Regions from separate parts of the Terribacillus sp. DMT04 genome, predicted to be linked through region 2. Evidence: riboswitches for the same ligand, from Rfam matches in the RefSeq annotation. Region 2 holds a riboswitch; each other region holds the start of a gene.
What was found. Region 2 has a riboswitch for S-adenosylmethionine ahead of KS242_RS09950 (Na+/H+ antiporter NhaC family protein). Riboswitches for the same ligand answer to the same signal wherever they lie in the genome.
Positions count from the first base shown of each region.

Region 1: another riboswitch for S-adenosylmethionine. It lies ahead of KS242_RS05105 (methionine biosynthesis PLP-dependent protein); the one in region 2 lies ahead of KS242_RS09950 (Na+/H+ antiporter NhaC family protein).
Region 3: another riboswitch for S-adenosylmethionine. It lies ahead of KS242_RS12860 (PLP-dependent aspartate aminotransferase family protein); the one in region 2 lies ahead of KS242_RS09950 (Na+/H+ antiporter NhaC family protein).

Region 1 is NZ_CP077639.1:933,199-936,481, reverse strand. It holds gene KS242_RS05110 (aminotransferase class I/II-fold pyridoxal phosphate-dependent enzyme) at 1-642, opposite strand, end outside; gene KS242_RS05105 (methionine biosynthesis PLP-dependent protein) at 654-1,754, opposite strand; SAM riboswitch class I at 1,833-1,935, opposite strand; SAM riboswitch class I at 2,129-2,234, shown strand; gene KS242_RS05100 (M20 metallopeptidase family protein) at 2,344-3,283, shown strand, end outside.
Region 2 is NZ_CP077639.1:1,873,647-1,876,929, forward strand. It holds gene KS242_RS09945 (aspartate kinase) at 1-95, opposite strand, end outside; gene KS242_RS09950 (Na+/H+ antiporter NhaC family protein) at 337-1,617, opposite strand; SAM riboswitch class I at 1,722-1,830, opposite strand; gene rhaS (rhamnose ABC transporter substrate-binding protein) at 2,077-3,117, opposite strand; gene KS242_RS09960 (ABC transporter permease) at 3,163-3,283, opposite strand, start outside.
Region 3 is NZ_CP077639.1:2,427,321-2,430,603, forward strand. It holds gene KS242_RS12860 (PLP-dependent aspartate aminotransferase family protein) at 1-1,658, opposite strand, end outside; SAM riboswitch class I at 1,733-1,840, opposite strand; gene metX (homoserine O-acetyltransferase MetX) at 1,842-2,909, opposite strand; SAM riboswitch class I at 2,984-3,095, opposite strand.

The sequences.
Region 1 (3,283 bases), 940 kb from region 2:
ATCCTTTGTAATTGTGAGACCGGCAATGATGTCACTGTGACCAGACAGAAACTTCGTGGCGCTATGAATCACCACATCTACTCCAAGTGACAAGGGCTGCTGATACAGCGGCGTCAAAAATGTATTGTCCAAAAATGTTAAGCAATCATGCTGTCTGGCCAGCTGAACAATGGCACGGATATCTGTCACTTTCAAGCAAGGATTTGAAGGTGTCTCCAGGTAGATTACTTTTGTATTTGGACGAATGGCTTCTCTCACAGCAGTCTGATCTGTCAAATCAACGAAAGAGTAACTAATTTGGAATTTAGGCAGAATTTCACTTACAAAACGGTATGTTCCCCCGTACACATCCTCTGTCACAATGACATGATCCCCTGCTGACAGCAGCATGAATGCAGAAGATATAGCGGCCATGCCAGATGAAAATGCCAGGGCGCGCGTGCCTCCTTCCAGCTCTGCCGCTTTTTGTTCCAATGCTTCGCGAGTCGGATTACCCGAGCGGCTGTAATCAAAAGGACCAAAGTCGTCAAAGCTCTCCTGATGAAAAGTAGAAGATAAATAGATTGGCACATTCACCGCACCTGTGCGCTGTTCTCTATGTGTTCCGCGGATACACGTTGTTTCTGTTTGTTGTTTATACATAAGATGACCTCCTAATCCAAATTAGCAAAAGCCTGCTGCAAATCAGCAATCAAATCTTCTGCCTCTTCAATTCCGACTGAGAAACGAAGCAGCCGATCACAAATACCTCTGGCTTCTCTTTCTTCAACGGGTATGTCTGCATGCGTCTGTGTGGTCGGGTAAGTAATAAAACTTTCTACCCCGCCAAGACTCTCGGCAAATGTAATGACGTTTAAGCTGCGAAGAAACGGATCGATCCAGCTGCTGTCCTGGACACGAAACGATAGCATCCCGCCTTTTCCTGCGTATAGGACATCCTTCACTTTTGGCTCTTCTTCGAGATAAGCAGCAATCCGCGCTGCATTGGATTGATGCTGCCGCATTCTTAGCGGCAATGTTTTCAACCCTCGAATGAGCAGCCAGGCATCCAGCGGTGATAGTACGGCACCTGCACCATTATGGAGCACCGCCAAACGATCGGATATCTCTATGCCTTTGCTGACAACCAATCCGGCGAGCACATCATTATGACCGCCAATGTACTTCGTTGCACTATGAATAACAATGTCTGCTCCATCTTTAATTGGCTGCTGCAAAAATGGGGTTAAAAATGTATTGTCGACAATCAGCAGCAAATTATGATTCTTTGCTAATTCGCTGTAAGCCGCAATTGAAAACTCCTGCATAAGTGGATTTGTAGGTGTTTCAAGGAAAATGGCTTTTGTATTTGCTGTAATTGCAGCTGCAGTCTCTTCCACCGTCCGAAATGGGGAGTAGATCGGCTTTATGTCGTATGCTTCTTCATAGAAATCAAACAGCCGGTATGTGCCGCCATATATATCTTCTGGTACAAGAAGTTCATCGCCGCTGCGAAATAAAGATAAAACCAATTGAATGGCTGCCATCCCTGAACTGCATGCAAAGGCGCGATCACCTTTCTCCAGCTCAGCAAACCCTTCTTCAAGTACCGTTCTAGTTGGATTCTTCGTACGTGTATAGTCATAACCTGTTGATTCGCCAATTCCCGGATGCGCATAAGCAGTTGATAGATACAAAGGCGGATTTACTGCTCCTGTTGTACGATCACTGCGATTTCCTAATTGTACGAATGCTGTTTCCAAGTTGTTTTTCATCCTGCTTCTCACCCTTCTAATCAAAAAAAAGAACCTTCTCCCCAAAAAGGAAGAAGGTTCAGTAATTACCGAATCAGCTTCTTATCTTTAAGGCAGATACCTTTTGGATTTAGCACCGGGTCTTTTCGACTGGTTGCTGAGACATCACAGGGCCAATTCCCTCCGTCTCTCTTGATAAGAAATTATTTAATTTTTAATATTAAAGTTATTCTAACATACAAAAAATAGCAGTCAATATATTTTTTAGAACTTTTTTGCTAATTAAACTTTCTTTGTTGATATTTTTAGCATCAGCTGGCAATTTCGTAAGTATGTATAAAAAGAGGATTGACAATCTAGAGTTTTCCGTCTATTCTGTTTCTTACAACTGATATTTCTTATCAAGATTGGTGGAGGGAATGGCCCGTCGAAACCAAAGCAGCAGGCTGTTAACACCAGCACTGTGCTAATTCCAAGTGTGATACACACTGAAGATAAGAAGAGCGGAATTACGACATCATCCCTCCTCTTCTATCTGAAGAGGATTTTTTTTGCAAACAATCCCGATTAATTTGATTGGATATATCAAGATTTTTATAGGAGGTAGAGAATGGAAACAAATACAACAACACTAGCAGATGTACATAATGACTTAGAAACCAATTTTACAGAGGTTGTTGAATGGCGGCGACACCTGCACCAGCATCCGGAATTAAGTTTCCAAGAAACCGAGACTGCCAAGTTCATTGCTGACAAACTGCAAAGTTTCGGCTATGAAGATATCAAGACAAATGTTGGCGGGTATGGGATTGTTGCCACGCTCACAGGAAAAACAGAGGGGCCGACAATCGCCTTGCGAGCAGATTTTGATGCGTTGCCGATCGATGACGAAAAAGTTGTTCCTTATCGTTCTAAAACAAACGGTGTGATGCATGCTTGCGGACATGACGGTCATACGGCTGCACTTCTCGGAACCGCTAAAGCGCTTTTCAAACAAAAGGATAGTCTCAAGGGGAAAGTAGTATTTCTATTCCAGCCAGCCGAAGAGGTTCCGCCAGGCGGTGCAAAAGCGATGATTGAGGATGGCGCACTTGAAGGGGTCGACTATGTGTATGGCGCTCACCTCAACTCTGCTTCTCCGGTAGGAAAAGTAAATGTTGGCGAAGGCTTCAAGATGGCTGCTGTCGATAAATTTGCGATTACCATTCAAGGCAAAGGCGGTCATGGCGCAGCACCGCAAGAAACAGTTGACCCAATTGTTATTGGCAGTGATATTGTCAGCGCGCTGCAAAAAATCGTCAGCCGTCGCGTCAGCCCGTTGGAATCAGCCGTCGTAACACTTGGTGTTTTCCAGTCCGGTCAAGCGTTCAACGTCATTCCAGACACCGCAAGAATTGAGGGTACAGTCCGGACTTTTAATGCCGGTATCCGTCAGCAAGTACAAGAGCAAATTGAAGCAATTGTTGCTGGGATTACGAGTGGCTTTGGTGCAACGTATTCTATTGATTACTTGAACGGTTACCCTGCTCTTTACAACCACCCAGAAGAAA
Region 2 (3,283 bases):
AATTTCCGTTCTGTATCTTCTTTTACAATTTGTGCTACTTTGCGGAGCTGTTCCGCACTTGCTACTGAACTACCACCAAATTTAGCTACCTTCATATCTCTCTCTCCATTACGCTTTTTCTTTACATAGATAAAATAGTATCACAGGTTTTCTGCCGCTGACTAGATGAAAGACATAATTTTGAGAAAAAAGTGACGATATTAGTTTACGTAATATTATTATAGTTAACTGTTTATGCAGATTAACTTATCTATAGATAGAAAAAGGACATTACATCCATTGTATATTACAAAAGGTAATGTCCTAACTTCAATCTATCATCTTATTATCGCTCTTTTAGTCTTTCTTCTTTCTCGGATATCCGAGAAGTATCGCAATGCTACCGCAAATACCAATAAGGATTGGGTAGTAGGAATATTGCAAGATGCTTACTGGCGATATACCCGCTACGCTAGCAGCTGCCAGTAATTGCGCACCGTATGGAATTAGCCCTTGGATGGTACAAGAGAAGATATCTAAAATACTTGCGGTTTTTCGCGGATCAATTCCATACTTATCAGATATATTCTTTGCAAGCGGTCCGGTAATTAAAATAGAGATCGTATTGTTAGCCGTCGATAAATTCGTAAGACCTACAAGTCCCGCTACACTAAATTCAGCACCTTTTTGTGACTTGATTTTTCGTGTAGAGAGGTGAAGCAGAAAGTCAATCCCGCCATTGTGTTTAATAACTGCTACCATTCCAGCTATTAAGATAGCGAGAAAGGCGATTTCATACATACCGGCGATTCCGTCTCCTATCGTTTGGAAAAGCGTCATCATTTGATAGCTGCCATCAACCAAGCCTATAACACCAGAAAAAACAATTCCTAATGCTAAAACAAGGAACACATTCATTCCGGCTAAAGCAAAGATAATGACGGAAATATAAGGCAGAATTTTTACCCAATTATAACCAACATGGTCTACTTGTGCTGTTTCACCTATTGTCATTACTCCTAGAATAATGCTGGTTACGATAGCTGCTGGCACCACAATCCAAAAATTCACTTTAAATTTATCCTTCATTTTTACACCTTGCGAGCGAACGGCGGTGATTGTCGTATCTGAAATAAAGGATAAATTATCACCAAACATTGCTCCGCCAACAATTGCCGCTGTGACGAAAGCTACCGAAAGTTCGGTTTGATCGCTTATTCCCACACCGATTGGCGCTAACGCCGCAATCGTGCCTACTGATGTACCCATAGCCAGAGAGATAAAGCAGGCAATAATGAACAGACCTACAATAAGCAGGTTTTGCGGTACAAAAGATAATGCGAAGTTAACTGTAGCGTCCACAGCTCCCATGCCTTTTGCTGTCGCTGAAAATGCCCCAGCTAGAAGAAAAATAACAACCATCATCATGACATTTAAATTACCTGCGCCTTGGCAAAAAATATCAACCTTTCGTGCAAAAGTTTCTTTTCGATTCATCGCCAATGCCACAGCACCCGCAATAGCAATAGCTACAATAACCGGAAATGCATAAAAATCACCCGTAATAATTCCTGAACCAATAAATAAAATCAAAAAAACAAGAAATGGGATGAGTGCCCATGGATTTCCTTTTTTCATCGTTCCACCTCCAAATATAATACGACAAATCATTCTCCAACTTGCAACCAAAGAAAGACCCCTTCTCATATAACAAGAAGAGGCCTTATAGCTATAAAACACTTCTCTTATCTTTACAAGCTTTGGCTTGCTGGATTTGGCACAGCAACTTAATTATTAAGTTCCGCTGCCGAGATATCATCGGGCCAGTCCCTCCATCTCTCTTAATAAGAAAAAAATATTATTTTTTTGTCGCAGTAAATAAGAGGATACATGATTTAAGTTTCATTATCAATGAAAATCTTAATGGATAATATTGGGGGTATTCGGGTGCTTAACAAAAAGCAATTGTTAAATATGAAGATTCTGATGCATTTTAGCGTTATGCATGATTGTCGAATAGATTCCTTTATTTGTAATCGTCTGATTTCTTATCCTATTATAGAAAAAACGGGGAGTAATTCTCCCCCGCTGAACTGTTTAATATACGTCTTTCCACTCATCGATATTGTTTTTATCAAACTTAAATGGATCGCCTAACATAATCTGTGTGCCTTCCCCATCTTCCACAACTTCTACTTCTCCGAGATCACGCAAATCAACTTTCTCGCCAAGTTCGCCGCTTATGTTATCCTCTCCTAGTTCATAAGCTGTATACGCAGCTGCCTTACCAACATCAATCGGATTCCAAAGGTACATCCAAGGGCTGACGCCACTCTCAATATATGTTGCCATTTCACTTGGAAGCCCTAAACCAGTCAGCGCAACTTCTCCCTCAAGTCCTTTATCAGTAAGCACTTTGCCCGCTGCTGCAATACCGACTGTGGTTGGTGCAATAATTGCTTTCAAATCTGGGTATGATTTTAGCAGTGCTTCTGTTTCAGATACACTTTTATCTCGCAAGTCGTCTCCATAAGCTACCTTTACAAGTTCAATATTTTTGTATTCCTCTTTCTCCAGTTCCTTCTTCATCCATTCGATCCACTCATTTTGGTTCGTTGCCTGACTCGTTGCACTCAATACAGCAATTTGTCCCTCGCCGCCTATCATTTCGGACACTGCTTCAATCTGTACGCGCCCGATTCGTTCTGGGTTCGCTTGGTTCACGTGGATATCACGGCTGGCTGCATTGACTGCTGAATCGACAGACAATACTTTGATTCCTTGATTTCTCGCCTTTTTCAGAGCAGGCTCGAGTGCATCCGGGTCATTACCTGCGACTGCAATTACATCTACTTTTTGCGTAATTAACTGTTCAATAATCTGAATTTGTCCTTCAGCAGTTGGCTGATCCGGCGATCTTAAAATTACTTCTCCGCCTAATTCTTTTACTGCGCTCTCAAAGCCTTCCTGCATCTTTTCGCCATAAGGATTTCCTGTGTTCTTAAATACAAAAGCATATTTCTTTGGCCCATCGTCTGTATTCCCGGATGCACCGTTGGATTCTGGTGCTCCTTGGCTACAAGCAGCCAGCATGCATACCAATACAATCAATCCTACCCACTTTGCTATTTTCTTCATCATGGTCTCCCCTTTTTTCTATTAGTATCAGCTAAGCTGGAGTACTCATTTTCTTTTTATCATGCTGCCTAACTTTGGAATGGCGACAGACAGTATGAGCAATGCGCCAACAATGATTAAAAACAGCTGGCTCGGCATATTGATCAGACCAAGTCCATATTGCAGA
Region 3 (3,283 bases), 550 kb from region 2:
GCTGCTTCTTGTGAAACGACACCTTCCTGTAACCAAAAAATAGCTGGTCGAACGTCTGCCGCTTCTTTTGCCAGCTCTACTGCTGCCTCGGGGCTGCGGAAGATCTGCGCGATATCAATTTTCTCTGGTACGCTTGTAAGATCCGGATAAGCCGTTTCGCCTAACACCGCAGTTTCTGCCGGATTAACCGGAATGATTTTATACCCCAGCCGCTGCATCTTTCTTGCCAAGCGGTGACTAGGGCGCTGCTCTTTACTGCTCAGACCAACCACTGCAATTGTTTTTTGTCGACCATCAGCATCTGTATCACTGCCGAGCGCTTCACGAATAACTGCTTCGTCATTGATAACAATCTCACGTGATTCAGAGCGGATACCTGTCGCCTTCTCCAAGGCACGGTCCAAGTCATGAATTAAATCATCTACTGATTCAATCCCAACCGACAAACGAACCAATTCTTCTTTTACTCCTGTTGCTGCTAATCCTTCGGCATCCAGTTGCTGGTGTGTAGTGGATGCAGGGTGAATAATCAAGGACTTTGCGTCTCCTACGTTAGCTACGTGGGACCAAAGCGCGACATGATTAATAAGTGTAGCACCCGCTTCTTTTCCGCCTTTAATACCAAAGTTGACGATGGATCCAGCACCTGTCGGAAGCACTCTTTTCGCTATTTCGTATGCAGGATGGCTGCTAAGTCCTGGATATGCAACCCAATCAACAGCTGGATGCTGCTCTAAGTAGTTCGCCAGTTTTTCTGCGTTTTGCACATGACGCTCCACACGCAGATGCAACGTTTCCAACCCTTGAATGAGCTGCCATGCATTAAACGGACTGAGCGCAGCACCTAAATCTCGCAGCAATTGCACGCGTAACTTCGTGCTGAAAGCAAGTGTGCCGAAATCGAATGCATAGCGGATACCGTTATAGCTTGGATCCGGTTCAGTAAATGTCGGAAATTTCGGTGAATTCCAATCAAACCTTCCTCCATCCACAATCAATCCGCCAATAGAAGTCCCGTGACCGCCAATCCATTTTGTGGCACTATGGACTACAATGTCTGCGCCAAGTGTAATTGGCTTGCTTAGAATTGGTGTAGCAAAGGTGCTGTCCACAATAAGCGGAATACCCGCATCATGTGCTACTTCCGCAACTGCTTCTACATCAAGTACATGCAAACTCGGATTGCCGATAATTTCGGCAAAAACAGCTTTTGTTTTATCGGTTATCGCTTTGCGGAATGCCTCTGGATCGGTTGGATCGACAAACTTCACTTGAATTCCATAGCGAGGAAGCGTTGTTTGGAACAAGTTATACGTTCCGCCGTATAAGTTGGCAGCAGCCACGATTTCATCACCGGCACTTGCCAGATTCAATATGCTATAGCTGATTGCTGCCATTCCGGAAGCAACTCCAACAGCAGCGACCCCGTCTTCCAACAATGCAATTCGTTTTTCCAGTACATCTACGGTCGGATTTCCAATACGAGAGTAAATATTGCCAGGCTCATCCAAAGCGAATAAGCGCTCTGCGTGGTCTGTGTCATGGAACAAGTACGAAGTCGTCTGATAAAGCGGTACCGCTCTGGAACCTGTTGTCGGATCTGGTGCTTGACCGCCATGTAATGCTAATGTCTCTGCTTTGTATACGGAATTTGTCATTTTGTCATTCCTCCAATTTTTATCGTAATGAAAAAAGCAGCTTCGGATAAGAAGCTGCTCTTTAGGCATTAAACTTCTTATCTTTCAAACTTTTGCTTGCTGGATGTAGCACCTTCTAAGCATTACTGCTTGCAGGTTGCCGGGCTTCATCGGACCAGTCCCTCCGCCTCTCTTGATAAGCTATTATGAAATTTTCATTGGCTGCTGAAGCACTTCTCGAATATGATGTCCCCATTTCTCAAACTCGAGCAGAAAACCATCATGTCCGTAAATCGTATCAACGCATACATGTCGTCCTTCAGGAACTTCTGCTGTAAACGCAGCAATGTCCTCTGATGGGAATAAAAGATCCCTTGAGAATCCGAAGGTCAATACAGATGCCTTCACTTTGCTGGCAGCAGCCTTCCATCCGCCTCTGCCTCTGCCAATGTCATGACTGTTCATTGCTTGCAATAATGTTAGGTAGCAGTTAGCATCAAATCGGCTGACAAGCTTTTCGCCTTGATGATTGAGATACGATTCAACTTCAAATTCACTGTTAGTTCCAGAGGATGCCGCACGGCGGAAGCGTTCATTGTATTGATGATCAGATCGGTACGTGATCATGCCGATCATCCGCGCAATTGCCAGTCCGGCAGCTGGCTTCTTGTCTGCCGTATATTTGCCATTATTCCAATCAGGGTCAGAGATAATAGCAGACTTGGCAATGTGATTATAAGCCATTGCGTAATCACTCACATAAGGTGTTGCTGCTAGCGGGATGAGTACATCCATAAACTCAGGGTACATAATGCCCCACTCCAACACCTGCATACCGCCCAGTGACCCGCCAATTACTGCTCGCAAATGGGTAATTTTCAGTTTGTCTAAGACAAGGCGCTGGACATTCACCATATCCCGAATCGTAATCTGCGGAAAATCCGCCGCATACACTTGATCATTTACAGCATTTCTTGATAAAGAACTTGTCGTCCCATTACATCCGCCTAATACATTGCACGCTATTACTTGGTACGTACTCGTGTCAACATATCCGCCGGACTGAAGCAATCCGCTCCACCAGCCAGGCTCAGATGCAGTACCTTTTGCAAACTGATCTCCTGTGAGTGCATGACAGATTAACACTGTTTCTGCGTCTGATGGGCCGCTTCTTTCATAGGCTACTTCTACACCCGAGAGGCATTCACCTGATTCAAGCTTCACATCTCCAATGTTGATTTTGCCTGCATAATATGACTGTGCAGTCTTCATTTCAGTACGTTTGCCTCCCATCAAATAAAAAAGCCACCCTGAGAGGACAGGGTGGCATATGTACCGTCATGTCTCTCTCATCTCTAAAGTGTGTGTACACTTTCAGGAATTAGCACCTTAGAAGCATTGCTGCTTATAGGTTGCCGGGCATCGTCGGGCCAGTCCCTCCGCCTCTCTTGATAAGAGTTCTATTTATTTGTTAAGAGGATTGTAGCATGAGTTTTTTTCATCGTCAACTATGTATTCTGAATTTTTTGCCAGAAAAAAATGTTCTATAATTTGGACGCCCCGCATCGGCAGCTGCCAATGCGGGGCTAAAATGTAACTTTTCTATTGTTAGTGGAGAATGCTTTCTGCAAACTCCTGCCGCGGTA